DNA from 4 places in the Chryseolinea soli genome. Region 1 is predicted to be linked to each of the others. Evidence: riboswitches for the same ligand, from Rfam matches in the RefSeq annotation. Region 1 holds a riboswitch; each other region holds the start of a gene.
What was found. Region 1 has a riboswitch for S-adenosylmethionine ahead of metH (methionine synthase). Riboswitches for the same ligand answer to the same signal wherever they lie in the genome.
Positions count from the first base shown of each region.

Region 2: it holds a riboswitch for S-adenosylmethionine, as region 1 does, so the genes downstream of both, D4L85_RS30665 (sulfatase-like hydrolase/transferase) here and metH (methionine synthase) in region 1, are expected to answer to the same signal.
Region 3: it holds a riboswitch for S-adenosylmethionine, as region 1 does, so the genes downstream of both, D4L85_RS34595 (hypothetical protein) here and metH (methionine synthase) in region 1, are expected to answer to the same signal.
Region 4: it holds a riboswitch for S-adenosylmethionine, as region 1 does, so the genes downstream of both, D4L85_RS04555 (phytanoyl-CoA dioxygenase family protein) here and metH (methionine synthase) in region 1, are expected to answer to the same signal.

Region 1 is NZ_CP032382.1:4,877,715-4,885,126, forward strand. Features, by position in the region: gene D4L85_RS20660 (FG-GAP-like repeat-containing protein) at 1-565, opposite strand, end outside; gene D4L85_RS20665 (PorP/SprF family type IX secretion system membrane protein) at 623-1,933, opposite strand; gene D4L85_RS20670 (outer membrane beta-barrel protein) at 2,173-2,994, shown strand; gene D4L85_RS20675 (Ppx/GppA phosphatase family protein) at 3,008-3,901, opposite strand; SAM riboswitch class I at 3,963-4,088, shown strand; partial or broken gene metH (methionine synthase) at 4,127-7,412, shown strand, end outside.
Region 2 is NZ_CP032382.1:7,402,287-7,409,698, reverse strand. Features, by position in the region: gene D4L85_RS30705 (DUF5597 domain-containing protein) at 1-554, opposite strand, end outside; gene D4L85_RS30700 (RidA family protein) at 652-1,062, opposite strand; gene D4L85_RS30695 (TMEM175 family protein) at 1,274-1,876, opposite strand; gene D4L85_RS30690 (winged helix-turn-helix transcriptional regulator) at 1,943-2,314, opposite strand; gene D4L85_RS30685 (PhzF family phenazine biosynthesis protein) at 2,436-3,320, shown strand; gene D4L85_RS30680 (Crp/Fnr family transcriptional regulator) at 3,380-3,982, opposite strand; gene D4L85_RS30675 (hypothetical protein) at 4,025-4,621, opposite strand; gene D4L85_RS30670 (CGNR zinc finger domain-containing protein) at 4,770-5,381, shown strand; SAM riboswitch class I at 5,538-5,644, shown strand; gene D4L85_RS30665 (sulfatase-like hydrolase/transferase) at 5,906-7,412, shown strand, end outside.
Region 3 is NZ_CP032382.1:7,820,731-7,828,142, forward strand. Features, by position in the region: gene D4L85_RS32580 (alpha-L-arabinofuranosidase C-terminal domain-containing protein) at 1-115, opposite strand, end outside; gene D4L85_RS34595 (hypothetical protein) at 483-953, opposite strand; SAM riboswitch class I at 1,082-1,191, opposite strand; gene D4L85_RS32590 (hypothetical protein) at 1,347-2,903, opposite strand; gene D4L85_RS32595 (PIG-L deacetylase family protein) at 3,160-4,053, opposite strand; gene D4L85_RS32600 (ABC transporter permease) at 4,338-6,767, shown strand; gene D4L85_RS32605 (arabinose isomerase) at 6,856-7,412, shown strand, end outside.
Region 4 is NZ_CP032382.1:1,097,377-1,104,788, reverse strand. Features, by position in the region: gene D4L85_RS04575 (phosphatase PAP2 family protein) at 1-55, opposite strand, end outside; gene D4L85_RS04570 (hypothetical protein) at 687-1,205, shown strand; gene D4L85_RS04565 (alpha/beta fold hydrolase) at 1,389-2,150, shown strand; gene D4L85_RS04560 (sterol desaturase family protein) at 2,125-3,354, shown strand; SAM riboswitch class I at 3,462-3,566, shown strand; gene D4L85_RS04555 (phytanoyl-CoA dioxygenase family protein) at 3,902-4,750, shown strand; gene D4L85_RS04550 (ATP-grasp domain-containing protein) at 4,983-5,891, shown strand; gene D4L85_RS04545 (TonB-dependent receptor) at 5,967-7,412, shown strand, end outside.

The DNA.
Region 1 (7,412 bases):
AGATGTTGAACGTACCGGACATGTTGAGCGAGCCGGGAGTGGAGGAGTTCGACAATACCAGCAGGAACGAGTTGTTGTCGCGCGCTGCGGCAATATCGGGTTTGCTGTCGCCGTCGAAGTCACACATGCAAAGGTCATAGAGACCTTGTGCTACGGGTACGCCCGCAGGGTAGTCCGTTTGCGAGCCGAAGTTAGCGGGGTCAATGCCCGCCGCGCCTCCAAACGACAAAAAGAAGGGTTCACGATAATAGCCGGTCAGACCAGTGACGCCGCTAAAGCGGGTTACGGAAATATCCTGATAGGTAGCGCCCGAGGGAACCTTGACTTCCAGCAGTTGATCAGTGGCCTGTAGGATCGCCGCCGGGGTGGCGCCAAAAAACACCACCAGTTTCGTGGCGTCGTTGCCAAAAAAGCTTCCTTTCAGCTGCACGATGTCGTCCATGCTGCCTTTCACTTTGCTGATATCCTTGATTTCCGGCCGCTGGGCAAAGGCGGCGGGCATGATCACGAGGAAGACGATCAGCAAACCAACGATTTTTGTAAACAAGCTAAGAACTCGCTTCATGGTGTCATAAATGCATTCTATCCTTTAAAATGTAACCCCGCGCCCATCCCAATCCTGCTATTTCGTCGTCACAATGAGCACACGGGCCTCTTTCAGTTTGGTATACGTCTTCAGGTTCCGCACTTCCTCGTGGGCCTCCGAGGCTTTTGTGGTTTCCAATACGTGCACATAATACTTTTTATCCGCAGGGTTGTAGAAGATCTCGGCGTTGAACTTGTCGCCGATGAGCTTGCGCTTATAGCCGTCGGCCGCCGTAAAGTCGTTGAACATCCGGATAACTACGTAGTATTTTTTCTTCGCTTCCTCGGTGGTCTGGTTGATGGCATTCGGATCTTCTGTCGATTCCTGGAAGCGCGCCGTGTGTTTCTCGTTGGGTGATTTCACCAGGGTCGAGCGCAGCACGGGGGCAACACGTTTGAACTTCTTAGGCTTGCCCAACTTCAAACCGAGAATGACCTCGTGGCTTCCTTGCGAAAATCCATTCTGCGGCTGGTTGCCCGGCTCGTAGGAATAGCCGATGAGAAAACGCGAGGTGTTGATGCCGAGGTTGCCCGTGAAGCCATAGGGTAGCTTGTATGAACCGCCGATCCAAAAGTGTTGCGAGAGGTTCAGCTTCCCCAGAAATTCAAACTGGCTGTTGCCAAATTTCGAATACTTATAGTTGAAATAAAACTCCAGGGGCGCAATGGCTTCTTGTGTTTTCACGCTGCGCTTCAGGCCGCCTTTGCTTTTGCTCACAATGCGGCTTTCCACCTTGCGTTTGTAATAGATGGAAACAAACACGTTGTCGGAAGGCGAAACGGTGGTGCTGTTAAAGCTGGCGTCGCTGTTGAACTTGGAGGGAAACATCTGCGGCAATGCGATCCCCACGTTGAGGCCGGAGCCCGAACGATAGAGGAGCCCGAAACCAGCCGCCGGTTGAAAATTATTGGCCAGGTAATTGGCAATGGCCGGATCGTTGGGGTCGCTCACCTTCGTCATGTCGATGGTGTTGGAAATGGCCCCGCCCGAAAGTCCCAAAAAGAGCCAGTTTTTTTGCCCCATGGGAATTCCATAGGCATAGGTTAGCGAGAAATCCGTGGTGTTCAGCAACCCTCTTTTGTAGGAGGATATTTTGCCGCCCACGCCTGCGCGCGATTCGTTCATCATGGAGGTGACCGAGAGGGCACCGATGGTGGGCGCACCCTCCACGTTGGTCCATTGTTGGCGGTAAAGGGCGTAAATCTGCGTGTATTCCGTCAAGGCTTCGGCTGGATTGTACAGAAAGGGATTGACGTAAAAACTGTTATAGACAGGGTAGTTTTGTGCGAATACAGAAGTACCGCACAAAAAGAGCAAGCCAAAACAACAGTTAAAAAAATTGCGCATTCACTTCTTTATATGGGCAGAGGCGTAAAAGTCACTCCAAAAAACGAACCGAGCATCCCATGCCAGCCAAAAAAATAGTTATTCATGCATCTCAACCGGCTTCCGTAAGCGGTCGATTCACCGTAAACTCACGAATATACAACGTTTTTTGCTTTTATTGACAGCCTATCTTCTTTAACTTATGGGCTTTGCATTATTTTTGTACTGATTTTTTTAACTACCTGAAATCCAAGTCTAAAGTGAAAGCTTTTTTTTCGAGTGCACTGTTGGTTCTTTTTTGTACGGTCCCTGTCTTTTCGCAGATCCTGGTAGGCCCCGAGATCGGGGGTAATTATTCCTGGACGTCATTTGGCGACAAAGACCTGAAGGATGTCTACAACGTGTCGCCTGTTTTCGGTTTTCACGCGGGCGGCCACCTGGCGTTCCTGGTGCGCAAGCGTTTTTTTCTCCATGCGTCCCTTTTGTATTCCACCAAAGGCAGAGTGCTGAAAGGCGACCCCAAAGGCGCTGATTTCGATGCTGAATTTAAAAATACTTCGAGGTACAACTATATTGACATGCCCATCAGCTACACGGTCGATTTCAAAGGCAAGATCGGTAAGGGAAAAGAGTTCAAATATTTTCTTGGCATTGGTCCCAACGTCAGCTATTGGCTCGGCGGTAAAGGCACGGTCTATAACAGCGAATTGAAAGAAAATAATTTTTCAGAACAGAAATACAAGATCGTATTCAACAAGGACCCCGCCACGCAGGGTTTGGATGAGATGAATGTGCAAAACCCGAATCGTTTACAACTTGGACTGAACCTGGTCGCCGGAGCGGTCTTTGAACCGGGATTGCGCCAGCGCCTCATGGTCACCATCCGCTATGAGTTGGGACACACTTACCTCGCAAAAAGCAACGGTACATTTACACAGACCTATTTTCAAGACCCGCTTCAATCGCGCAATCAAGGGTTCCGTATTTCTGTCGCGTACCTGTATGATTTGAAGACCGAAAACCGCAAGCGCGGCAAGAGCACGATCGACCGGAAAAACCCCGGCAAGATGAGAAAGCGCTAGTTAAAGGCGCTATTTAGAATTCGATCTTTTTCTGAGAGACATTTTTCTCATAGAGATACATCATGATGCCATCCTTCAAACCCACTTCGGGAACGAGAATAGACGATGCATTGGCCCACTCCATCACTTGAATGTAGATGCGGCTGGCGGGAATGATCACATCGGCGCGGTCGGGGTTCATCTGCAGTTTGTAGATGCGTTCCTCCAATGAAAAACCCTCGATCATGTCACGGATGTCTTTTACTTTTTGACGCGAGATGGTTTTGCCGGGCTTCATCTTGGCCAACTCGAAGATCTTGCTGATGTTACCCCCCGTACCTACGGCAGTCACCTTGCCAAACGATTTCTTGATGTGCTCCTTCACCCAGTGCTCCATGTCTTCCCACATCACCGGCGAGTCGTTGCGTTCCAGCACGCGCACCGAACCGATCTTGAACGAACGGGTCTTGATCTTTTTGCCTTTCACATAGAGGTTCAACTCCGTGCTACCACCGCCCACATCGATGTGCAGATACGTCTTCTCGGTGAGGAACGAATGTATGGCGCGGTTGATGAGCTCGGCCTCGCGGTTCCCGTCGATGATGTGGATCATCACGCCCAACTCGTTGGCCACCTGGTGCACAAGCTCAGCGCCATTCTCCGATTCGCGCATGGCCGACGTCGCACAAAACATATAATCGTCCACTTCGTATAAGTCCACCAGCAGCTTGAAGGCCGTCATCAGCTTCTTGAACTTGCCAATGCTCTTGTCGCTGATACGGCCGGTAGTGAACACGTCGTGACCAAGACGGAGCGGGAAGCGCACATACTCCAGCTTCTTGAAAAGCAGGGTGGGGGAACTGTCCAATACCGTGGATACCTGAAAACGGATGGCGTTGGAACCAATGTCGATGGCTGCTAGTTTCATTATCAGCTCAAAATTAAGCTATTGGCTTTTTATTTTAAGCACTTATTGTTTTTCTTTGCACTGCTTATCCAGAAAGACTGAGGGAACGGGCCCGAAGAAGTCTTAGCATCCTATTCCGAAATCGAAACCGGAATGTTGTGCTAAATCCCATTCCATCCGCCAGCTGGCAGATGGGAAAAGATAAGTAAACCCACTCCACGGGCTCTCTGGATAGCACAACAAACTATGAAGGAGGGCTTTATGAACATCGAAGACATTCTGAAAGAACGCATCATGGTCCTGGATGGCGCCATGGGCACCATGATCCAACGACACAAGCTGGAGGAGAAAGACTTTCGCAACGAACAGCTCAAGGATCACCCGCATCCCCTCAAGGGCAACAACGATTTGCTCAGCATCACGCGTCCCGACATCATCAAAGACATTCACCGCCAGTATTTTGAAGCGGGCTCCGATATCGTCGAAACCAATACCTTCGGCAGCACGTGGGTGGCCCAGGCTGACTATCACCTGGAATTCCTGGTCTATGAGATCAACTACCAGTCGGCCCGCATTGCCAAGGAAGTGGCGGTGGAGTTCACGCAAAAAGAACCACACAAGCCGCGCTTTGTGGCCGGCTCCATGGGCCCCACCACCAAGCTGGCGTCTATGTCGCCCGATGTGAACAACCCCGGCTACCGCGCCATCACCTTCGACCAACTGGCCGCTGCCTTCAAGGAACAAGCCAAAGGATTGATGGATGGCGGCGTGGACCTGTTGTTGCTGGAGACCATAACCGACACCCTCAACGTGAAGGCTGCGTTGTTTGCCATCCAGGAACTATTTGAAGAGATGGGCCGTAAGATCCCCGTCATGGTCTCCGGCACCATCACCGATGCCAGCGGCAGGATATTGTCGGGCCAAACGGCCGATGCTTTCCTCATCTCGGTATCGCACGTGCCCTTGCTCAGCATCGGGCTAAACTGCGCCATGGGGGCGGCCGCCTTGCGTCCTTACCTGCAGGTTTTGGATGAGAAAGCTCCTTTCTTCGTCAGCGCATATCCCAACGCAGGTCTGCCAAACGAGTTCGGGCACTATGACCAAACGCCCGAGGAGATGGCCGCCGAAGTGGAAGAATACCTCAAAGAAGGATTGGTGAACATCGTAGGCGGCTGCTGTGGCTCCACACCGGATCACATCCGCAGCATCGCCACCATCGCCGCGCGCTATACACCACGGAAAAAGGAAAGCCTGAAAGAGGCCAGCTAACCGGAAGATTTGATCAACAGAGATAGAACAATACGAATCCTTATACGAAACGCTGTAAAGCACAGCCCTTTTAAGACGCCACACAGGCCCACGAAATTTTAGAACATGTCTATGGATTATCAATTGAAGTTAAGTGGCCTGGAGGCCATCGAGATCACCCCCGAATCGAACTTCGTTAACATCGGCGAGCGTACCAACGTGACGGGCTCCGCGCGGTTCCTGAAACTTATCAAGGAAGACAAGTTTGATGAAGCGTTGGAAGTGGCCCTGGACCAGGTACGCGGCGGCGCACAAGTGATCGACGTGAACATGGACGAAGGCATGCTGGACTCACAGGCCGCCATGGTAAGGTATCTAAACCTCATGGCCTCGGAGCCCGAGATCTCGCGCGTGCCCGTCATGATCGACTCCTCGAAGTGGGAAGTGATCGAAGCCGGTCTCAAGTGCATTCAAGGCAAAGGCATTGTCAATTCCATCAGTATGAAGGCCGGCATCCCGGAATTTGTACGCCAGGCCAAGCTGGTGAAACGTTATGGCGCGGCCGTTGTCGTGATGGCCTTCGACGAAGACGGCCAGGCCGACACCTACGATCGAAGGATCACCATTTGCAAGCGCGCCTACGACATTTTGGTAAACGAAGTGGGCTTCCCGCCTCAAGACATCATCTTCGACCCCAACATTTTCCCGGTGGCCACCGGCATCGAAGAGCACCGGAACTATGCACTAGACTTTTTCAAGGCCACCAAGTGGATCCGCCAAAATCTTCCCCATGCCCACGTCAGTGGCGGGGTAAGTAACGTGTCGTTCAGTTTCCGGGGCAACCAGAAAGTGCGCGAGGCGATGCACTCGGCCTTCCTCTATCACGCCATCCAAAACGGTATGGATATGGGCATCGTGAACCCTACCATGCTCGAGATCTATAGCGACATCGACGCGAATTTGCTGGAGCGGGTAGAAGACGTGCTGCTGAACCGCCGCGAAGACGCCACCGAACGTCTCCTGGAATTTGCCGAAACCTTCAAGGGCGCCACCAAGGAAAAGAAAGCCGACGACGAATGGCGTTCAGGCACCGTGGAAGAACGCCTCACACACGCCCTCGTGAAAGGCATCATCGATTTTATCGATCAGGATACGGAAGAAGCACGCGTGAAATACGGGCGTCCGCTCTTTGTGATCGAAGGGCCGCTCATGTCGGGCATGAACGTGGTGGGCGACTTGTTTGGCGCGGGCAAAATGTTTTTGCCCCAGGTAGTGAAGAGCGCTCGGGTAATGAAAAAGTCAGTAGCCTATCTCACGCCGTTCCTCGAAGAAGAAAAAAGACTCAGCGGCACAACACACCAGGCCGCGGCAAAAATATTGATGGCCACCGTGAAGGGCGACGTCCACGACATCGGCAAGAACATTGTCGGGGTAGTGCTGGCCTGTAACAACTACGACGTGGTCGACCTCGGGGTGATGGTGCCACCGGAAAAGATCATCGAAGCGGCAAAGCGCGAGAAGGTCGACATCATCGGTCTCAGTGGCCTCATCACGCCATCGCTGGACGAAATGGTGCACGTGGCAAAAGAGATGCAACGCGAAAAATTTCTAATGCCCTTGCTGATAGGAGGGGCGACCACGTCGCGCATTCACACGGCCGTGAAGATCGATCCCGTTTACGATGGCCCCGTGGTGCACGTGCTCGACGCGTCGCGGTCCGTGCCCGTAGCCAGCGAACTCATCAGCACACAAACCCGCGAAAGCTCCAAGGCCCGCTTCAAACAAGAGTATGTCACGCTGCGCGCCGACCATGAGAAACGAAAAGAGGCCAAGAACTACATTCCCCTGGCCGAAGCCCGGAAGAACAAGTCCAACATCAATTGGGCGGAAGTGAAATACGTGAAGCCCACGTTCACCGGAAGAAAGGAGATCATCAACTATCCCCTGGAAGAGATCCGGAAGTATATCGATTGGACGCCCTTCTTCCAAACGTGGATGCTGGCCGGTCGTTACCCCGGTATTTTAAAGGACTCCGTCGTCGGCGTGGAGGCGCAAAAGCTCTTCAATGATGCCAACGCCATGTTGGACGATCTCATCAAAAATAAAACACTGCAGGCCAGCGGTGTCATTGCCATCTATCCGGCTGTGAACACCGGCGACGATGTTGATCTGTTTGAAGAGGGTCAGGACAAACCGTTTGCCACCTTCCACTTCCTGCGTCAGCAGAACAAGAAAGCGGCAAACCTTCCCAACTTCTGTCTCGCCGACTTCATTTCGCCCGAGC
Region 2 (7,412 bases), 2.5 Mb from region 1:
ATGATCACCGTTTGGCTATCGCTGTCCGTTTCTTTGACGTGCTTCATCAGGGCGGTGAAGGCCCGCTTGTCGGCTTCGAGGTTGACGCGCGATACGGGTGACAAGACCTGGATCTCCTCGCCATAGCCATTTTTCATCAAGGGATATTTCTCCGAATGCTCGAGCACCCACGGCGGCGCGTACGTGGAGCTTCCATTTTTGTAGGATGCAAACCACAGAAGAACAAGCTTGAGCTTTTCTTTCCGGGCATTCAGGATCAGGTTGTCGAGTTCTTTAAAATTGAATACGCCCGGTTCCGGTTCGATGTTCTGCCAGTAGACCGGGGCCTCGAGCGTGTTGCAGTTGAGTTCCCGCAGCTGCGTCCAGAACTTATCCGTTACAGACGGCCACGCGCTGCTATTCCACAGTTGAGCACCCAGCACCAAAAACGGTTTCCCATCCACCAGCAATTGATACCTGCCGTTTCGCTTCACCACCTTGGGAAGTTCTCGGGCATGCGACAATGCCAGCGTACACGCCAGCACCAAGGTCAGGAGTATGAGCTTCTTCATCATTGGAAATTTTCGTCTCTGAACAATGTGTGCCTGGCTACTGCTGAGGTCACGACATTACGGATGCGGCCGATGACGCCAATCGCTCGATGACCATCACTCACTTGTCTCTTTTGAACGCAACCGCTTCAATTTCTACCAAATAATCAGGATTTGCTAAACCCGCTACAATAATTCCGGAAATAACGGGTGGATTTTTTAGCTTTTTCAAAAAGCCCTGAGCGCCTTCAAAACCCTTTCGAACGTCCTGACCTTGCACAATATAGATGGTCAATTTAAACAAGTCGTCCAAGCTGGCGTGGCAAGCCTTCAGGATGATCTCAATGTTTTTTAAAACATATTCGGTTTGTAAGGTGATGTTCCCTTTCCCAATGATCTCGAGGTCTTTTGTGATGGCATTCTGCCCACCGATATAAATGGTGCTCCCATTTCCTTTGGTAACGGCCGCTTGAGAGAACGCAGGATTTTTTAACAATTCGTCGGGATTCAGAAATTCTATGCTTGAGTTCATATTTTTATTTGTTTTGTGAGATGTTGTTATACAAGGATTGATAACTAGCAACAAACGAACAACGCTTATGTTTGACTAACATAATTAAAAAGTCAATTTAACGCTATCTGTGGGATGCTAAACTCCAACGAGACGATCGCATTCTTTGCGTTGACTTGCTCGCCTGCTTTAGCGAAAGCGGGTCGTTAAATTTTTTCTCCTGCCAGGCAAATTACTTCCCTACTCGCATACCCGGCACGTCAGGTCGCAGATAAAGCGTAAGACACGCGCAGGCCATAGCAAACCCTACATAGGGATGCCACAAAGCAACGATCGCGGCACCACCAAAGATCAAATTGGTCAATACCGATCGCAGATGAAACAACCGCCTGGCTTGATTCGGAGCACCCGCGCTTTTTTTTGTACCCAGGGTTTCCCAAATCAATATGAGGTAAGTGATATTCACCATCAAGAACGTAAAAGCATACATTGAAACGGGAACCCGCTCCAGCCGGGTCTCCGCCATCCAGTCGGTGAGAAAAGGAATCAATGACACGGAGAAGAGATGGGCAAAATTGGCCCAGATCAGCCGTAGGGTGGGAGCTTTTGCATGATGCATCAAAAAATGGTGATTGATCCACACGATGGCGATAAAACCATAGCTCGCCATGTAGCTGATCCAGGTTGGCCATTCCGCCCAAAGCGCCACAAAGGTCGGATGCTCCGGGCGTTTCAATTCTAAGATCATGATGGTGATGATGATGGCAAAGACACCGTCTGAGAAGGCATTGATACGCTCCGGCGTAGATTCGCGAACCATGTCGCCTTTTTCCATTCGCTGTTCCCTTTATGTCATAACTGCAGGGCGCGCAGATTGTTTAGGAGGACCAGATAAACGAGATCAAGAAAGCTTTAGCCTTTGGCGATGATTCAGTCCCCATTGCACCAGTACTTCATTGACCGGTAGAACACTCAGACCATATTCGGTAATGGAATAGCTCACACTCACCGGCCGGGTATCCAAAACCGTCCGGGTAACGAGCAGGTTTATTTCCAGATCGCGCAATTCCTTCGTCAGCATCTTGGATGAGATCCCTTCCACCTCGCGCTGGATCTTTTTGAATGTGTTTGTTTCGGCGGCATGGTTATTCAGGTGGCGCATGATTCTTAGCTTCCACTTTCCGCCCAATATTTCGAGGCTGTCGATGATCGCCGCCAGCTCCTGTTCGCAAGTCGCTTCTTGTACGTTTCCGTTGATGTTCATGGTGGCCATAGTTAGAATGGTTACCTTGAGGTAACCGGCTACCCCAAGTTAACCCATAAAAATGATAAACGATTGTTCTTTAATTTTGGTGCAGCATTGGCGCCGGGGAACGGCATAAAAACCAGGAGATATGAAAAAATTGAATTACTATGTATTGGATGTATTTGCCGATCAGAAGTATAAAGGCAACCAACTTTCTGTTGTGCACAGTGATGATGACCTCACGCTCAACCAATACCATGAGATCGCCAGGGAATTTGGCTATTCCGAAACATCGTTCATCCGCTATTCAACAAAAGAGAATGCCCTGATGGTGCGTTCTTTTACACCGGCGGAATTTGAGGTGATTGGTGCCGGCCACAATCTTTTAGGAGCCGTGTGCCTGGCCTTGCTAAAGGGGTGGGATATTTTTAAAAATCAGGGGGGAAGTTCGCACGTCATGATCAAGGATACGCGGATCCCGGTGAAGATCACCGAAGAATCCGGTCTTCCTTACGTTGCCATGAAACAAGCACCCGCCACGATAATGGGAACGGTACCGACAGACGTGGTAGCGAAGGCCGTGGGGTTGACCCCTGATGATCTGGATTTAAACGGTTGGGCGATCAACATAGTTGAAACGGAGGTTGCCCACCTGATGGTCCCGGTAAAGGATCTGGACGTTTTACAAAAAGCGGTATCCAACAAATCCCTTCTAAAAGCGGCTTCCGGAAAATATGGTTTCGAAGGGTGTTACCTCTTCACCACAAACCAGCCCAACCCTGCGTTTCTCGCCGAAGCAAGATTCTTTAATCCGGGGATCGGGATCGACGAAGACCCGGCAACGGGAACAGCAGCCGGCCCGTTGGCAGGTTACCTGGAAAAACTCGGCCACATCAAAAAAGATAAAGACTTCCGGATCTTGCAGGGAACAGCCGTAAAGCACCCTTCATCCATTCGTGTCCACGTTTCAAGCGATGGGATTTGGGTGAGTGGTTCTTCCGTGATTGTTATGGAGGGGACTCTATATCTGTAATGGTTTTGAGTCTTTAGTACCAACGACTCAAGACTAAGGACTCAGGACTAAATACTAATTTACTTTTGGGCTTTTAAACGGCTCAGCGACTCCTGCGTAATCCCCAGGAAGGAGGCGACTTGTTTATTGGATAGTCGGAGAATTACTTCCGGCATCCGCTCCCGCAAATCCCGATAGCGTTCGCGTGCCGTCATGCTGAGCATGGACTCAAGCCGCCAGGTGCTCAAGACCTGGGCTTGCTCCAACGAACGTAGATAGAGTTTCGAAAAAGTTTCGTGGGTGTTGACAAGATGAAAAAAGTCGCTCTGCTTAATTTTTAACAATTTGGAATGTTCCAGCGCCTGCACGTTTTCAAGCGACGGGGTCTGTGTAATAAAGCTGGAGAAGGCGCTGACAAAGTGGTTCTCAAAGGCTATGTGACGCGTGTTTTCTTCTCCTTTGCGGTTTGTGAAAAAGGTCCGGAGACAGCCCTGGCAAATAAAATAGGCGTACTGGCAAACTTCATTCCGTTGGTGAAGCAGGGTGTTCTTTTTTATTTCCACAAACTGAAACTTGCCAAAGACATCGTGACTGTCGCGGTCGGAGAAACCATAGTGGTTGACGAGAAATTGATGGAGGATCAGGAAATTCTCATCCCGCAGGAGATCGCCATTTTTTGTCATCGTCAAAGGTAAGAAGAAAGGGCGGGTAGACCACCCATGATCTTACCGGCGCATATACATAAACCAATTCCACTCCCAGGTCTTGCCGTTATCTTCTGACGTGGCCTGGCTCCAGATGGGATTGTTGGGGTCGCGCGCGTCCCAGCGGTAGACGGTAAGCAGGTTTTTGCCATTGTAGTTATCCTTGGAGAAAAAGTGCCCCACCTTGTTCTCAAACGAACCCACCACCGGCGGCAGTCCCAAGACACCAAAATTTGAATCGGCCCAGTAGATATTCCACAGTTTTGTTTGGGGGTTGAATAACCGCAAGGTCATACCTTCAAAGGGTTTGCCGTTTCGTTCCGCAATAAAGTTGTCAACGTTCCCGATGCCGCGGAGGATGATGCGCATTTCTTGCGTGGACTCGAATTCCGTCCATTCAATAGTATTGTCAGGTTTCTTTTTCAACATCCGGTTGTGGATTTTCCAATTTCCTGCAAAAAAATCAAAGTCATTTTTCGACGAGGTGGAAGAAGGGGAGAGGATCAGTTCTCCTTTCGAATCGAAGACCACGGGAGGCACCGGCAGTTCAGCATTTTTGGATTGTGCTTTTCCGGTAAAATGGAACATCAGCCATAGCGCGAGGGTTAAATACTTCATAGGGAAGGGTTTTAAGGGTTTGGGTGATTTTACCGTTATTACGTTTTTTAATAGTAAAAGTATTCACTTTACCATTAAAATATATTTTGAAGGTAAAATTATCCCCCGATTGGTGGGGAATTTGGTCCGGGGTGGTATCTTTACGGTGATGACCAGGAATCCGAAAATCGACGAAATGCGCCTGGATGGCGGCGTGCCCTGTCTTGATTTTGTCAATACCGTGCCCGATCGATTCGACGGATCAGACCGCGATAACCTGAATAATTTTAGCGACCTGATCTATTGGGCGCGCAAAGCAGGGATCCTCGATAAAGGCGCTTTCGCTGCATTAGAAAAAGCCGGCCAGACCAACGAGAAAAGGGCAAGAGATTTCTTTGCGGAGGCGGTTGATCTCCGCGATTTGATCTACGCGATATTCAAACCCATCGCACTCAAACAAAAAGTACGGCCGGCCGATATGGAAGCCTTCAATAAATTGACATCGAAATATTTCCCATTCCTCGAAGTCGTCTTTCAGAAAGACAAGTTTAAGGAAGAATGGAATTTCCCACCCGGTCATTTCTATGCGATCACGGCACCCCTGGTGAAGTCGGCGCATGCGTTGTTGCTTTCCGATACATGGAGCCGGGTCAAAGAATGTCCAAACTGCGGGTGGCTTTTTTGGGATACTACCAAGAATGGAAAAAGAAAATGGTGTAGCATGGAGGATTGTGGCAGCAGCGCGAAGGCTTTGGCATGGTACCACCGGCAGAAGAAATGAACCATGGATCTTTTTTTACAGAACCCCTAGCTAGGCCGCGGCAAATCTTGCTGCTGACGGCGATCAAATACTTTTATCAACAATTCCTTGGTATTTCCGATACGATATTATTTCTTTGTCTATCGATTATATAGACAATCAATTCCCACCAGATTGATTTTATACCGAAGAAGGGAGAGAATGGGCTCGACGATCTTCTAGCAACCTGTCGCCACCAGGATAAGGTGCTAACTCCTACCAATGACGCATTGGAGCTATAAAATTTTTAAGCCACATGAAAATGAAAATGTTTCCCAAGGACCTCCTTGGCCCTGAAGCAATCGCGAAGAATATGACGGATGGTTTCCGTTGTTGTTGTTGCTGCTAAATCTACCTCACTACCATCTCCACTTCTATTCGTGCATCTCGTTAAACGAGGTTCGCCCTGCTTCGGCAGGGAGTGGCAGGTCTTTGCCCACACTTCTGTGGGAATAGTTTAGTTCTCCTTTCACAGGAGCCAAATCGATAAACAAACCAACATTAACATGAACATAAAGAAAATCGCTGTGACAGGGCTTGCCATCATGGTCGCCAGCGCGGCGGCATGGGCACAGCGCGATCCGCTTCAGCCTTTCCAGGGAAAGATCGGACGAACCCTGGAGGAATCCGAACAATGGTATCCGCCCAGAGTGAAGGCTGCGGCAGATGCCCCCAACGTGGTGTGGATCCTGCTGGACGATGTGGGATTCGGCGCCACGTCAACCTTTGGCGGTCTCATCGAAACGCCTACGTTCGACAAACTCGCGGGCAACGGCCTTCGCTATACGAATTTTCATACAACCGGAATTTGCAGTCCCACCCGCGCCGCATTACTCACCGGGCGAAATGCACACAGCGTGGCGATGGGGCATCATGCCGAATTAGGGATCGGTGCGCCGGGATACTACGGCGACATTCCGTTCGAAGCCGGGACCGTTGCCGAGATCTTCCGGGAGAATGGATACAACACCTATGCGCTGGGGAAATGGCATGGCAATCGCCCCATCGACCTCACGGCCGCGGGACCTTTTAACCGTTACCCTACCGGTCGCGGCTTCGATCACTTCTATGGATTTTTGGGCGGCGCCACGGACCAGTGGCATCCGGTATTGGTCGAAGAGAATAATGCCATCGACATTGAGCCGAACACGAAGCATCTCAACGAACTGCTCGTCGACAAAGCCATCTCTTATGTGGCCAATCAAAAATCAGCGAATGCCGAAAAGCCGTTCTTCTTGTATCTGGCTACGGGCGCCACGCATGCGCCACACCAGGTAGCCCCGGAGTGGAGCGACAAATACAAAGGGAAGTTCGACGGAGGTTGGGACAAGTACCGCGAAGATGTTTTTAAACGCCAGCAAACTTTAGGGATTCTCCCCAAGGGAACCAAGCTTCCGCCACGTCAGCAAAACCTGAAGGCCTGGGACACCTTAAGCCCCGATGAAAAGAAAGTGTTTGCCCGCTTCTTCGAGGTATATGCCGGATTTTTATCATACACCGATCATGAGATCGGCCGGTTTGTGAACTATCTCGAGCAAATCGGTGAACTGGACAATACCTTGATCTTTGTGGTCATCGGCGACAATGGGGGAAGCAAGGAGGGATCGTATACCGGAACCACCGGAGCGTCCGTGACATCGAAAGGGCATGACATCCCTTTCCTGGTGAGTCAATACGGCAAACTGGGAACGGAATTCACCAATGAGAACTATCCCTTGGGATGGTCGCAAGCCGCCAACACGCCGTTTCGATATTGGAAGAGCGACGTGAATGCCGAAGGCGCCACACACAATCCGCTGATCGTTCACTACCCGAAAGGCATCCGGGAGAAGGGCGGCATCCGCACGCAGTATGGGCACGTCATCGACATTCTGCCCACGACGACCGAGCTTGCCGGTCTTAAAATTCCAACCGAAATCAACGGCTACCCGCAAATGCCGCTTCACGGCACGAGCCTGGCGTATACGCTCAGCGATCCGGCAGCGCCCAGCCGGCACACGCTGCAATACTACG
Region 3 (7,412 bases), 2.9 Mb from region 1:
AGAGTGGTTGATCGACTTTTACATTCAGTACCGTCTGTGCTTGCAGGGATAAAAATGAAAAGCCTGATAAAAACAGAAATGCCGATAGCCGGAGGAGCGCCTGGGATCGTCTCATATCATTTTTTTTTAGCGTATGAATCTTTTGAATACGATCTCGAATTTAAAAATACATTTGATAAAATGTATCATTTACACTTATTTATTTACAAATGTTCAGGATAGGGTGTCAATGGAGCGTGTTGGCTCGGAACTCATGTTGAATCGCCTCACCTTCGCTAAAGCTTCGGCGAGCAAAGAAAAGGCCCTCCTACGCTAAAGCTTCGGCGGGCAAGCAAAAGTTTCTTTCTGCGTTGACTTTGCTTGCCCGCCGAGATTTAGCATAGGAAGGTGAAAATTGAAGAATAGAACATGGACATTCGGGTGATCGCCTCGCCGTCACCGGTATCAACATCCATAAGAAAGAGTTGGAAACTTCAGCCGGGCTAGATCACGGCTTGTTGCTCGGCATACACTTCATCGCGAAGTGCTTTGTAGTGATTTTCGAAGGCGATCACTTTCTTCAACACGGCTTTGAATTGAATTTCTTTTTGAAGCAATGCGTGGATATGGGCCAGGAAAGTATTCAACGTGTCAAGTTGTGCGGCTTCAAGATCGATCTCGAAAGATCTTTCATCGCGGTTAAACACAAACTTCAGCTCCTTGGAGCGGTTGAATTCTATCAACCCCTTGATCAAAATAAAGTGGGCGGCAAACGCTTCTTTCACCTGAAAGGCCAGGCTCACCCGGTCGTTGTACCCAAAGGCGGTCGAGGGAATATAAAAACCATTCTCTTCGAAAACGAAATTCAGGTTTGTTGAAACGGCTTCAACACGTTTAGCAGGAGCAAAAGAAACTTCTGCTGTGGAGATATACAAAGATTGTTCGGATGACAATACCGATGCGGTCTGTGACATGGTCGTAAGATTTTTTTGTTGTTGTGAATCGATTGAATAAAGCGGAGGTGGACTGGCCGTCAACAACAGCAACAACACGTTTGTGAGAGGAAGGAGAGATTTTGAATGTTTTTCATGGCTTTTGTACTTATTTATATTCCCTAATCATTTAGGCAGAATTTAGCACCTTTTCCCCGGTGATGAGGCGAGGTTGCAATAGGTTCAACGAGTCTGCTCTCTCCCCTATTCTTTATAAATATGAAACAAATGTAGGCTATAAATCTATTAAGTCAATAGAGTTTGTGGAATTATTTAAAAATTATTTTTCCGCGTCCCAAAAGGGCTATTTATCAGTATGTTACAAAAACGAACGCGCTTTAAAAACCTGGAAAGCAGTCGACTTTTTTGTTGGGCTTACGATTTTGAGGGCTTCGCTTCCTTCGCGGTCTTTGGCTTTTTCTTGATGGGGAACTCAAATCCAAAACGCACATTCAGCACATCGGCATAGGGACTTTTGTGATGGGGATCGAAAAGGCGCACCATGATCAAGGCTGTGCCCTTCACATTTTTGATGAAGCGATATTCCTTCTTCATCCCCGTGAACACACCCCACACCCACTCGCGGCTGCCCGCATCGGGAATGGCAACGCGTGTCAGGGGCGGCACAAAGGTGTTCATGGTCTCCACTTCGAGGCGGGGAGAAAATCCTTTCCAGAGTTTGAACTCGCCATAGACGCGCGGACCATATACGCGGGCGGAGTGATCGAAGTAATTTCGTTTGGTGTTGTAGGCAACCCGTTGGTTCCACCCCGCGCCGGCCGTGATACGACCGGTGAAGCGGTAGCCTGCATACGGATTGAAATCTACCATCAAGTCCTCACCCTTCTTTTGCATTTGCATGGCAATGCCGGGGAGCACGCGCTCATACCAGGGTTTGCCACGCATTTCGTTCGGGCGCTTTTTGGGAATGTCGCTGAGGCTGTTCAGGCTGCCGTATTTCTGTTTGTATTTGGACACCATATCCATGGCCTCCTGGAGTTGCTTCTCCTTGCCGGCGAAATGGTTCACGGCTACCTGTTTCACTTTGGTAACGGCCTCTTCTTTCATGGCGTCGGGGTCGCCGGCCTTGCCTGCCATATCTTTGTATTGGTCGAGTGCCTTCGTTTGTCCTTCGAGATCTTTTATACCCGACAGCTCTGCGGCCTTTGTCTCGGCGGTCTTCGACAATTCCGCGGTGTTGCTCAAGTCGCCGCCGGCCACAGCCTTTACTTCCTTCAATTGGGTAGCATACTCACCGGCCTGGCCAGTCACCTTCGACACTTCACCCATTTGGCTCGTCACGTTCTGCAACTCGCCCACTTTGGCGGCGTCTTGGATGCTTCCCAGTCCTCCGGTTTGAGGAAGGTCCACGCCGCTGATCTTGTTCAGTCCATCGATCTTGCCCAGCGAGGTGCCCCCCACAGCAGGCAGGCCAAGTTCAGAACCAGGAATTTGAAAACCATCTACCTTCCCGGTCACCGCCGACACTTTGCCTTTCAGTTCGGGTGGGAGATCGAGTTGCTTGAGCTTGCCGGTGGTCTTTCCTTTTAAGGCATTCAATTTTTCGTTGAAGCCGGCTACGGTCTTTTCGCGCAGTTGGTTTACGCTATCCAGCGCATGGGTTACTTTGCCCGTGGGGAGATTCAGTGTGGTGAGACTATCCAGCCGGTGTTGCAATTTGTTCTGTACAGAATCCAGCTTGCTGATGGGGCGTTGATAAATGCCTTTCAAACTGTCGGCACCGTGATAGAATGACGATTGTATGGAATCTACTTTATGATGGGATTTTTGAAGCAGTGTGTCTTTGGGAAGAAACTCCCGGAGGCTGTCGGTGGAGGGAATGCGGTTTAGCAAACTGTCTACGGACGCTTGCTGTCCATACCCAACCGTTAGTCCCAGGCAGGTAAAGATTAAAATAATGCACAACCTCATCGGAAATAAAATAATTCGAAAAATCAGGAATTTTAGGGAGGATTCCTAAGTGAAAATGGGGTGAAATCATACTTGTATTCGCGACCGTTAGAAAACTGTTTAAACAGGGTTTTCACTTTGGTTGTCGCTGGAAAATGAATGGAAATGGCTGCCCTTTATTGATATGGCTCGAAGGAATGCTTGTTGGTGGGACACCAACAAGCGGGTGTTACCCCTTCTTTTGGGAGAACACCAAAATGATGGGACTGCGGGCCGGCTAGGGCATTTTGATCATGGGAAATAGGCGGCGTATTTCTTCGGGGGTTGGTTGGGTGCCGTATTCGCATATTTCGAATGATTCGGCGTGTTGGGCGGCTTGGGCTTTTTCTTTTCCGTAGCCGGTCTCCAGGGTTTTGCGCGCTTCGGGGGTTATTTTCCGGGTGTAGCGTGTGGCCAGCCATTTGATTCGTCCGGGCCCTTCGGCGGGTACTTCGGTGGCGTAGTTGCCAATCCAGGGAAGCCATTCGTATACCTGGGATCTATGGGCATCGAGGGCGTTTACTTTTTTGTCGAACACCGCGGTGATGTCCACAGAGATGTCGGGGCGGAAGGGATTGGGGCGTTGGAAGTAATCTTCAAAATAGAGGAACACGGGGTTCTTGCGCAGCGCCGGTACATCAGAGGCTACGTTGGGCACGCCTACCATGAAAGCGGCGTCTTGCACCAACACACCCGTGTAGCGATGGTCGGGGTGATAGTCGTTCGGACGGGGACTGATCACTACATCAGCGTTCCACTCGCGGATCTCGCGGATGATCTCTAGTCGCACGTTCAGCGTGGGCAACAGCTCGCCGTCGTGGTTGGGCAGTATGTGATAGGCCGCGATCCCCAATCGACGGGCCGACTCTTGTGCTTCTTCGTAGCGGCGTTTCGCCAGCGGGCCGCCACCGGTCGTTTGATGACCAGCATCGCCGTTGGTCACGGCCACAAATTTCACGGCATAACCCATCGCAGCAAAGAGCGCTGCGGTGCCACCACCCTTGATATCACAATCGTCGGGGTGCGCACCAATCATGACGATTCTTATAGGTTGCGGGGTCTGTGCGAAACCGGTGATGGTGATCAGTAGGAACACCGGTACGATGAGGAAGTTAAGTCTGTGACGTTTCATACGGAAGGGGGTTATCAATACCTGTTCGTAAGTAATGTTACAAAAGAATTGCCTCGTATCCTTCGGTGCTGTGCCTTATTTTATGTTCGGTCTGGAAAACCTTCGAACGCACTTTTTACCACACGGCCTATCCAGGCATAAGGTTGTTCCGCGCCCTGTGCGAAAGATACCCGTCGCGACGTTGTGGTTGACAGAACGGATGTGTACCTGCTAATTCGCTATCTTTACTTAACAGGTCATTGCACCTGAAAAGAGGAATATTTTTCAGACCAATCCGAACCTCCATGATCCGATTTTACATCACCCTGGCGTATCGCAATCTGCGCAAGCATATGGGATACTCATTCATTACGATTTTTGGGTTTGCCCTGGGTATTGCCGGATGTCTCATGATCTGGAAATACGTTGCGTTCGAGCTCAGCTATGACCGGTTCCACAAACATGCCGACAACATCTACCGGACGACGTTCACAGAATATGGAAAAAATCAAAAAGACGATTGGTTTGCAACATTCGGTTATGGATTGGGGCCCGCTCTCCTGAACGAAATACCGGAGGTAGAAAATTATGTGCGCATCCATCCGCTGTATGGAAGCGCTGCGTTGATCAACTTTAAAACTCCGTCGGGTGAGTCGGCGCTCTTCCAGGAGAAGAGCGCCTATTTTGTGGACTCTTCCTTTCTGGACGTATTCACCTATGACGTGCTGCTGGGCGACGCATCCCACGCGCTGGACAACCCCTCTTCCATGGTGATTACCGAATCTCTCGCCGCGCGTTATTTTGGCAAACAAACAAACCCCGTTGGGCAAACGGTGCATGTTCGCATGAAAGATTGGGGTGACGGCGATTTTGTCGTGACCGCTGTCATAAAAGACGTGCCCCAAAATTCGCAACTGCAGTTCAACATGCTGCTTTCCATGCATAACCTATTGCAAATAGAATACTACAGAGACCCCAGCGCCGCATGGACTGCTACGGATTTCGTTACGTATGTAAAATTGACAGACAACACGGATGTGAAATCCCTGGAAGCCAAAACAAAACGCTTCATGGACAAGCATACGGGCACAGAACCGCTGGGCGTGACACTCTCCTACCAGCCGCTTGTCGATGTGAATTTTTCACCCGACCTGAATCAAGCCCATGGCCACTTGAACACGCTCTATTTTTTTCTGCTGATATCACTCTTCATTCTTTTCATTGCCTGGATCAACTACGTCAATCTCTCCACGGCCCGCGCCACCGAAAGAGCGAAGGAAGTAGGCATCAAAAAAGCCATGGGTGTGTTAAAAAGTCAACTGGTCACCCAGTTCATGTTCGAATCCTTGCTCATCAATTTCATCAGCGTCGCACTGGCGCTAGGTTTGGCGGTGCTCCTGCTACCCGTGTTGAGCACGATCGTGGGCAAGGACATTTCGTTCGATTTCACTCGCCCGTCGCTGTGGGTCATGCTTTTTGGATTGTTCTTCTTTGGGTCTTTTATCTCTGGCGTCTATCCCGCGTTTATGCTGTCGTCGTTTAGGATCACGGACGTGCTAAAGGGTAAAACAACAAAACCCGGACGAAGCTTGTCCTTGCGTCAGGCCCTGGTCGTCTTTCAATTTACGGCCTCGCTTCTTTTGATCGCCGGAACCTTTATCATCTACCGCCAGATGAACTTCATGTTAACACGCGACAAGGGATTGAACATGGATCAGATGTTGATCGTGAACGGGCCTCAGATCTGTTGCGACGAAGCAAGCGATCAGCGAATGCTCTCCTTTAAAAATGAACTGCTGAAAATTGCCGCTATAAAAAGCGTCACCTCTTCCGGGGCCGTACCGGGAGGAGGATTTAGCTTTACCACGGGCATGGTTGTCGTGGGAAAGGAACACGAAAAAGAAGTTCGTGAGGCGATCCATGTGATTTGGGTCGACACTGACTTTATCCAGACCTATGGCATGCAAGTGATCGCCGGTAGACCCTGGAATCCCGATGCCGTTTCCGATCTGAGCGCTGTGTTTATAAACGAAGCTGTCCTCGATCGTTTCGGATTGGGCACTGCCGAACAAGCCCTTCACGAAAAGCTGGTCCTTGGAGACGGTCCTCCATTTTCCATTCAGGGTGTTATCAAAAATTTTCATTGGAATTCGCTCAAAACCGGATACGTGCCCATCCTCTTCCGGCCCCAGCAAGCCAACTACAATTTGTTCTCCATACAACTGCATGCAAACCCACACGAGGCCATCGCGCAAGTGCAAAGCATTTATCAGGATTACTTCCCTGGAAATCCGTTTGAATATTATTTTCTAGACGATTTTTTCAACCAACAATACAAGGACGAAAAGCAGTTTGAAAGTATCTTCATCTTGTTTTCAATACTCGCCGTGAGCATAGCTTGTCTGGGCTTGTGGGGGCTGGCGTCGTTTACCATGGCACAACGGTCGAAAGAGATCAGCATCCGAAAAGTATTGGGGGCCACCGTCGCCAGCATTCTGTCATTGCTGTCCGGTCAGTTTGTCAAGCTCCTTTTCATCGCCAGTTTGATCGCGCTACCCATCGTCTGGTACGGAGCCACTGAATGGATCGATCATTTCGCGTTCAAGATCGGTTTGACGTTTGATTTGTTCTTTGTACCCTTCCTGGTTTTATCAATCGTTGCCCTTGGCACGGTGAGCTTTCAAATCGTGCGCGGAGCAAATACCAATCCGGCGAATGTGCTCCGGTCAGAATAGACAAGGATTTTATTGCCATCCTTTTCAAGAAAATATTCAATCGGCTATAAGAGTAAAGTAAAGCATTCACGAGTCAAACATTCACCACATGACCACTAAAAGCTATCACTTAAAAATTGGATTGTTCGGAATAGGCCTGCAAGCCTACTGGGAACAATTTGAAGGCCTGCAGCAACGGCTGGAGGGCTATGTGTCGGTCGTGCATAAAAATATCTCGTCCACCCGCCATGAGGTGATCAATCTGGGGTTGATCGACACACCCGAGAAAGCGCTGGAGGCCGGCCATACTTTTCGCGAAAAAGATGTGGACATCATTTTCTTGTACGTCACCACCTATGCGCTCTCGTCGACCGTGTTGCCCGTCGTGCAGCGCGCCAAGGTGCCGGTGGTCATTCTCAATCTCGTTCCCGAGGCCTCGATCGACTATCATCGCTTTAACCACCTGACCGACCGGACGCAGATGACCGGCGAGTGGCTCGCGTATTGCTCACCGTGTCCCGTGCCGGAGATTGCGAGCGTCTTTCAACGGGCCAGGATCCCGTTCTATCAAGTGACGGGCACGCTCCATGATCCGGCGATCTGGGAGGAAGTAACGGACTGGGTAGATGCCGCACGGGTGGCCCACATCCTGTTTCACAACCGGCT
Region 4 (7,412 bases), 3.8 Mb from region 1:
AGAGCAAGCTGTCATACGACTGTGCCCTGCCCGTTTGCGCGAAAAGCAGAATCAAAATAATTGCAATACTCCATCTCCCCAACAAGGAAATTTTTGAGAATGGATTCATTATTTATCGATGCTGGTGTACTTATTAATATAGAGAAAAACCCAGACGAGTCAAAATCAAAAGCCGTGCGTTTGAAGACCTGGGAAATGAGGGTGAAAAGAAAAAATTAAAATAAAGTCTATAAAAACTATAGACTTTATTTGTTTTGAGAAATTTTTATATCTTTACCCCCATGAAAGGGGCTGGTTCAAGTGTTTTCACTTGGACCAACATTACACCGGTCTTCAGACTTGCGTAACGTCAACCCCAATTTTTCAAAACATGAAACAAACTCAACTGCACGCACCAAACCAGACGGACTCCACCATCCGCATGCGCCCTCACCGGCCCTTCTTCTGTTGTTGTTTGCAGTATAAAATCCCTCATAACATGAAGGACTAAAACCGGGACTCCCGGTTGACTGAAACAAAACCAAAAAGAATTTCTCATCTCACCGGATCACGACAAAAGATCCCAAACAAGGATGAGCACAATGAATTAACCAAATGGCTGGCGAATGCACCTGCTTGACAGAACTATTGGTGGTAGGTCTGTTAAAAGGGTGCATCCGTAGCCACCAATTGAAAGGAGAAAGAAAATGATGGGTAGCGCATGGAAAAGATTTCTTTTTATCGGAATGCTCCTGACAACGGGCTTGACGCTCGCGCAGGAACGTCAACAGGCAACAGCAAACGATCCATCCCCTTCGGCATCCGCCCGCAAGGCGAACACCGTTTCTTCGAGCAGGCAAGTCTATATCGCAGCTGGCGAGGCGTCGATTGATGCTGTCTCGCTTTGCAAGCAAAAACAAAAGAACGTCCGTGCCTGTGGCGTGGCCGTTGACCCGTATCAGCCGGAGTTTGATTTGTATACGAGCAAAGTCGTGTTGTTGCGGATCGCGAAAGCCCATGCGTGGCAAGACGACAAGAGTCTCCAAGGGTTAGAGGCGATTGCATCGGCAGAGCCTTGCGCGGTGATCGTGATTGCAGAAGAGGGAGCGGTGGTGAATAATTTTCCGGCGTTGCCTTTTCCGGTGGTCGCGGTGGCGGCGAAGGATTCTGCGTTTGTGATTCGGGCGGCGGAGAAGAGACAACAGGTTTCGATCTTGTTTCGGTAGTGATAAGGTTGACTCCGGAATTTTGTTGGTGAAGAACACCAACAAAGGCGGGGTGATTTTGATTCGGTGAACTTGTTGGGTGAACGACACGAACGGGGCACTGGGTTTGCGAAAAAATTTGTTGGTGGGACACCGACAAATGTGTGGGTTGGCTTGCGAAAAATTGTTGTAAAGGAAAAAGTGATGATGACAGAAAATGTGAACGCGATAGAATTGCCGAAGGTGCCGCTTTTCGATGTGGGAGAGGGGGAGCCTATTATTTTGTTGCATGGGCTGTTTGGCAACCTGAGCAATTGGGGGCAGGTGGCGTTTGAATTTACGGCTACACACCGCGTGCTCATTCCCAGGTTGCCTTTGTATTCCACGCCCCTGACGCGCGAGCGACTGGATAGTCTCGTGGACTATGTGGAGAATTTTATCGAGGCCATGGGATTGGAACGCGTTACGCTGATGGGAAACTCTTTGGGAGGGCACATCGCGTTACTTTACGCGTGGCGTCATCCGGAAAAAGTGAAGAAGCTGGTGTTGGCGGGAAGCTCGGGGCTGACGGAAAATTCTTTTGGTGGCACATTCCCGAGGGTGAAAGACTATGCCTACATCCGCGAACGGGTGGAGAACACTTTTTATAAACGCGATGTGGTGACCAAACAATTGGTGGATGAAGTGTATGAGACCGTGCAGAACCGCACCCGCACACTCAGCATTATTGGGTTGGCACGGGCAGCGCAGCGACACAATGTGGCGGACATGTTGCGCGAGATTAACACACCCACGTTGCTGATCTGGGGACGGCAGGATACGATCACACCACCGGAAGTGGCACTGGAGTTTCACGACCTGCTGCCACGATCGCAGGTGATTTTTTTAGACCAGTGCGGCCACGTGCCCATGATGGAACACCCCAAGCTTTTCAATCAGCATGTCAGAATTTTTTTGGAACAATAAGGCTGTCAACTATGCGGCGCTGGCCATCCCCGCATTCTTTTTGTTTTTGGGGCTCGAGTATGTCGCCGCCATCCGGCAACGGAAGACGCAGGTTTTCAATTTCGACAGCTCAGTTGCCAACATCAGCATTGGCATTGCCGAGCGGTTGCTAAACCTGTTTTTGACGGCTAGCTTCTATGGCGTGTTCACGTATATCTACGAGCACTTTGCTTTGTGGTCCATTCCCAACACGTGGGGCGTGTGGGTCGTCCTCATTTTGGCAACCGACCTGGTGTGGTATTGGTATCACCGGTTGGGCCACGAGATCAACTTGTTTTGGGCGGCGCACATCGTGCACCATCATAGCGAGGAATTCAACTACAGCGTTTCGGCGCGCATCACCACGCTGCAATCCATCGTGCGCAACGTGTTTTGGTCGGTGTTGCCCTTGATCGGATTTCATCCGGCCATGGTCATGACCATCCTGGTGGTGCACGGAACGTATTCTTTCTTTACGCATACACAACTGATCCGTTCGCTGGGGTGGCTGGAGCACATTCTTATTACGCCCTCGCATCACCGGGTGCACCACGCTTCCAATGAAAAATACCTGAATAAAAACTACGGCGACCTGTTTGTGTTTTGGGACAAACTGTTTGGCACCTTTCAAAAAGAAGAAGAGCAGCCGGTTTATGGCCTCACGCATCCCCTGAAGAGCTATAGTTTTATCTGGCAACACTTTCATTATTTTTTAGAGATCCTCTACGCGACAAAACAAGTAAGCGGCATCGGCAACAAACTGAGGATCGTTTTCGGCAGGCCCGAAGTGTTGGACCAAAATATCAGGCCTTTGTTGGAGGAACGTTTCATCCCAGACCGGCGCCAGGCCAATGCGTTGGTGCGGTTTAAGGTGTACCTGGTCATTCAGTTGGGGTTGGCGGTAGCGGTGCTTTTCCTGATCACGCTGTTCTATCAACAGACGCAACCGTTGGAAAAAGTGGTGGGTGCGTTTTTTATTTTGATCACACTGGTCAACTGCGGGGCATTGCTGGAGCAACGCCGGTGGATCTATTACCTGGAATACCTGCGCATGCTGGTGTTGGTGACGTATGTGTCTTATTTAATAGAGCGCCCGGAACTTTTGTCTGGCGTGCTGGTGGTCAGCCTGGCAATGTTGTGGCCGATGCAGAAGTGGTATCTGCGCCTGGTGTATGGACAGGGTTGAAAAAAATAATCTGGAAATAAAGAAACCTTCATAAGACTTGCATCGTTTTGTATTTTAGATTAGGTTTGTCTATCGATTTGGTAGAGATTAAAACAAACCAAGTCGATCATTTATAAAGAAGAGGGGAGAGAACAGGCTCTGTGAACCTCTAGCAACTTTCTGAAAGGAATAAGTGCTACATCCTGCCCGAAAACAATATGGGTATATAAAATGAAGAACATGAACACAACACAACTTTCGCACAACGTGCATCCTCATCCTTCAGCATCGTCATCTTCCATGCAACGCACGTATTGTTCCTGCTGTTGTTGCTGAGCCATCTTCCGGAATTTCCCTTTTTCTTTTTTGAAATGGCCGCCGGGTAGATCGCGGCGCTGGATTCCGACGTCTTAATTCCATCATCAACCTTTTTAAAACACTGTCGCCATGAAACGCGCCCTATTCGTGTATCCTTATCGATGCTAAGCATACCAGGCTTCTCATCTGTTCATAAATACAAACTCAATTCATCCGTCTAAGTTTTTAACCACCAAAATTCGAAATCATCATGTCAACGTATAAAAAATTCACATTTCAGGGCGCACTTACGCAAGAGCAAATTAAATTCTTCCAGGAGAACGGCTTTATTCATTTTGAAAACTATGCTTCACAGGACACCGTGCAGGAGATCATTCGCTCCACGGAAGAAGTGCAGCGGCAGTGGGTGGCCGGCGGCGTGGAGAAGGTGAATGGCATACCGATCAAATATGGCGTGGACGAGAATGGAAAGAAAATCGTGCAGCGTTTTGCCTTCACCAATCAACACAGTGAAGCCGTGCGCCGGTTTGCCGCGCATCCCAACCTGGAAGCCTTAAAGGCCCTCATGCCCAAGGGCGCGCGCCTGGGCTTGGAGGAAAAAGACGGTGTGGTGTTCAATCACTATGTGAACACGGAAGGCAGCAACTTCTTCCACATGGGCTGGCACACCGACAGCGCCCGCGACATTTTCTACGGCAAGAAAGTGGCCCCCATGCTGAACATCGGTTTCTATCTCGATGACTCCACCGCGCAAAAAGGTGGCCTGCGCATTCTGCCCGGCACACACAAACAAGGCCTGTGGGACTTGTTGTTCCGCAAAAAATATTTCGTGAACAACTACGCCGACGAAAAGGAAGTGCTGGTGGAGGCCAAAGCCGGCGACCTCGTCATCCACGACGGAAGAATATGGCACCGCGTGGCACCCTCGCCGGTGACCGGTGAAGCAAGCCGCCGTCGCGTGATGTATATCCCGATGATCGTCGGAAAATATCAACCCAAAACCGAGAAGAGCTCGACGCCTTTGTATTTGCACCTGCTTCCGTTTGTGAGCACGAAAAAACATAAGAAACTGATCCCTGCTTTTCGCAAAGCAGCCTGATGATAGGGCGTTGCCGGTGGCAACATGGGCAACGCTCACTTTTTACTAAAGTTTGTTTTAGAAATAATCAGAGACAAAGAATGTCAGTCGGTATAAAACCAAATCAAAATAGGAGTCACCGTGTCAAGGGCTTGATCCTGACACCCTGTTGTTGTTAATACACCACCTACCACCATGGCGCGACCGCGCCGCTTTTAAGTTTTAATTTTTTATTCACTAAACCGTCGCCCTAATGTTTAGCACTGTTGAAAAACCCATCGGAATTTTTTATAGTTATGAAGAATGGTTCAATCCCCTGTTTCGCGAATTGGAGCGAAGGGGCTTGCCGTATGTAAAGCTCGATCCTGCCCGGCAATGGTTTGATTTGTCGGAAACGGACGTGCCCTATAGCCTGGTCTATAATGATATGAGCTATCCCTCCTATGTGGAGGGGCCATCACAGGCCAACCTAAACCTGCAGCCCTACTTGAAACACCTGGAGCAACAGCACGTGCCCGTCATCAACGGTTCGGTAGCCATTGCGTTGCAACGTTCCAAAATGCAGCAGCTTTTGTTGCTGCGCAGCCTGGGACTGGACTTTCCATCGACCAGAATAGTGACCCACGCGAGCCAGTTGAAACCCGCCACGGCCGAATTCAAATTTCCCATCATCCTGAAAGGCAACGCCGGTCACGGTGCGGAAACCGTGCTGCTCAAGTCCACCCAAGATCTGAAAGACGGCTGGGAAGATGGAACGCTGGCCTTGCGCGATGAACAACCGTGGATCCTCCAGGAATGGATTCCCGCCAAGGGCAACCACGTGGTGCGTGCCGAGGTGATCAACGGCAATTTTCAATACGCCGTAAAACTTTATCGCACTCCCCACGACATTGATTTCTGGACGGCCGACAACGAACCCTTCCAACCCTCCCTAACGGTCGTTAAAGCCATCGAAAAAATTGCGCGCGCCGCGCAGTTGGAGGTGGCCAGCGTGGAATACGCTATCGATCGTCGTGATAATCAGCCGTATTTCTACGCCATTCATGCGCACTCCAATTTTATTGTCGGCCACCGGCCCGGGGGGCAGGATGCCTATGGCAGTCTGGCCAATCACATCGAATTGCGTCTGCAAAAAAGACGGGAAATAGAATTAATCCTATAAATCCGCTTACGTCTATTGATTTAATAGTGTTTAATGTTACATTTGCGTAAAATCCACCAAAACGATAGAGTTAATATGAATCATGTTTACCGACTGCTCTTTCTTCTCCTGTTAGCGACAAGTGCCCTGGCCCAAGACCCCGCAATCATTACCGGAAAAATTACCGACGGCGAAACCGGCGAGGAGCTGGCGGGCGTGAATATTTTAATAAAAGGTACCGTGACCGGCACCGTGACCGATCTTCAAGGTGGCTTTACCTTAAAGACAAAATCCCTTCCCGTAACCTTGACCGCTTCTTTCGTGGGCTTCAAAACACAAGAAGTTTCCGTGACGTCGCCCGGTCAAACGGTGAACCTGGTGCTGGAGCCCAGCGCCTTGTTGGGAGCCGAAGTGGTGGTAACGGCTTCGCGCGTGGAGGAATCACAATTGAAATCGCCCGTGGCCATTGAGAAGATGGATACCCGTGCCATCAAAGACTCGCCCGCGCCCAGCTTCTACGACGCGCTCGAAAATTTGAAGGGTGTTCAAATGACCACATCAAGCCTCACCTTCAAAGTGCCCAACACACGGGGCTTCAACATCCCGAACAACTTCCGTTTCATGCAGGTGGTTGACGGTGTGGATATGCAATCCGCTACTTTGGGCGTGCCGCTGGGCAATGCCATCGGTCCCACGGAGCTTGATATCGAAAGTGTGGAGATCACACCCGGTGCTGCCTCCGCATTGTATGGCATGAACGCCATCAACGGTATGGCTAACCTCATCACCAAAAGCCCTTTTCTTTATCAGGGTTTGAGCGTCTATCAAAAGACCGGCGTGAACCACGTGGACGGCATCGATTATGATCCCAGCCTGTTGTCGGAAACCGCCGTGCGGTATGCGCATGCGTTCAACAACAAACTGGCCTTTAAAATAAACGGCAGCTACCTGCGCGCCACCGACTGGCGTGGCAGTTCCACGAACGACCAAAATCCAAACAGCACACCGAGCACCGGCAATCCCAACTATCCCGAATTGAATGTGACGGATCACCCGGCGTACGATGCGTGGAATAAATACGGCGACGACAGCGGCAGCAATGCCGTAACCGTAAGCGGTATAAACTACAACGGCGCGGCGAACCAATCCTTCATCGTCAGAAGAACGGGCTATTGGGAAAAGGACCTGGTGCCCGGTAAAGTGGATAACAAAAAGATCGACGCGGCCCTTCACTACCGCATTGGCAACAACGCCGAACTCTCGTATACGTATCGCTTTGGTGAAATGGATGGCTTGTTCCAACGCGGGAACAAGATCCAATTGAACAACGCCCGCGTTCAAAACCACAAACTGGAATTGAAGGGCGCCAACTATTTTATTCGCACGTATGTCTCCATCGAAAATACGGGCGACTCTTACAACTTGAAACCTTTGTCGGACAATCTGGACCTCTCGCATCTCTCCAACAAAGACTGGACAACCAAGTTTAAGAGCTCGCTTCAAACTGAGCTGAACAGCGGCACGGACCTGGCCGAAGCCATG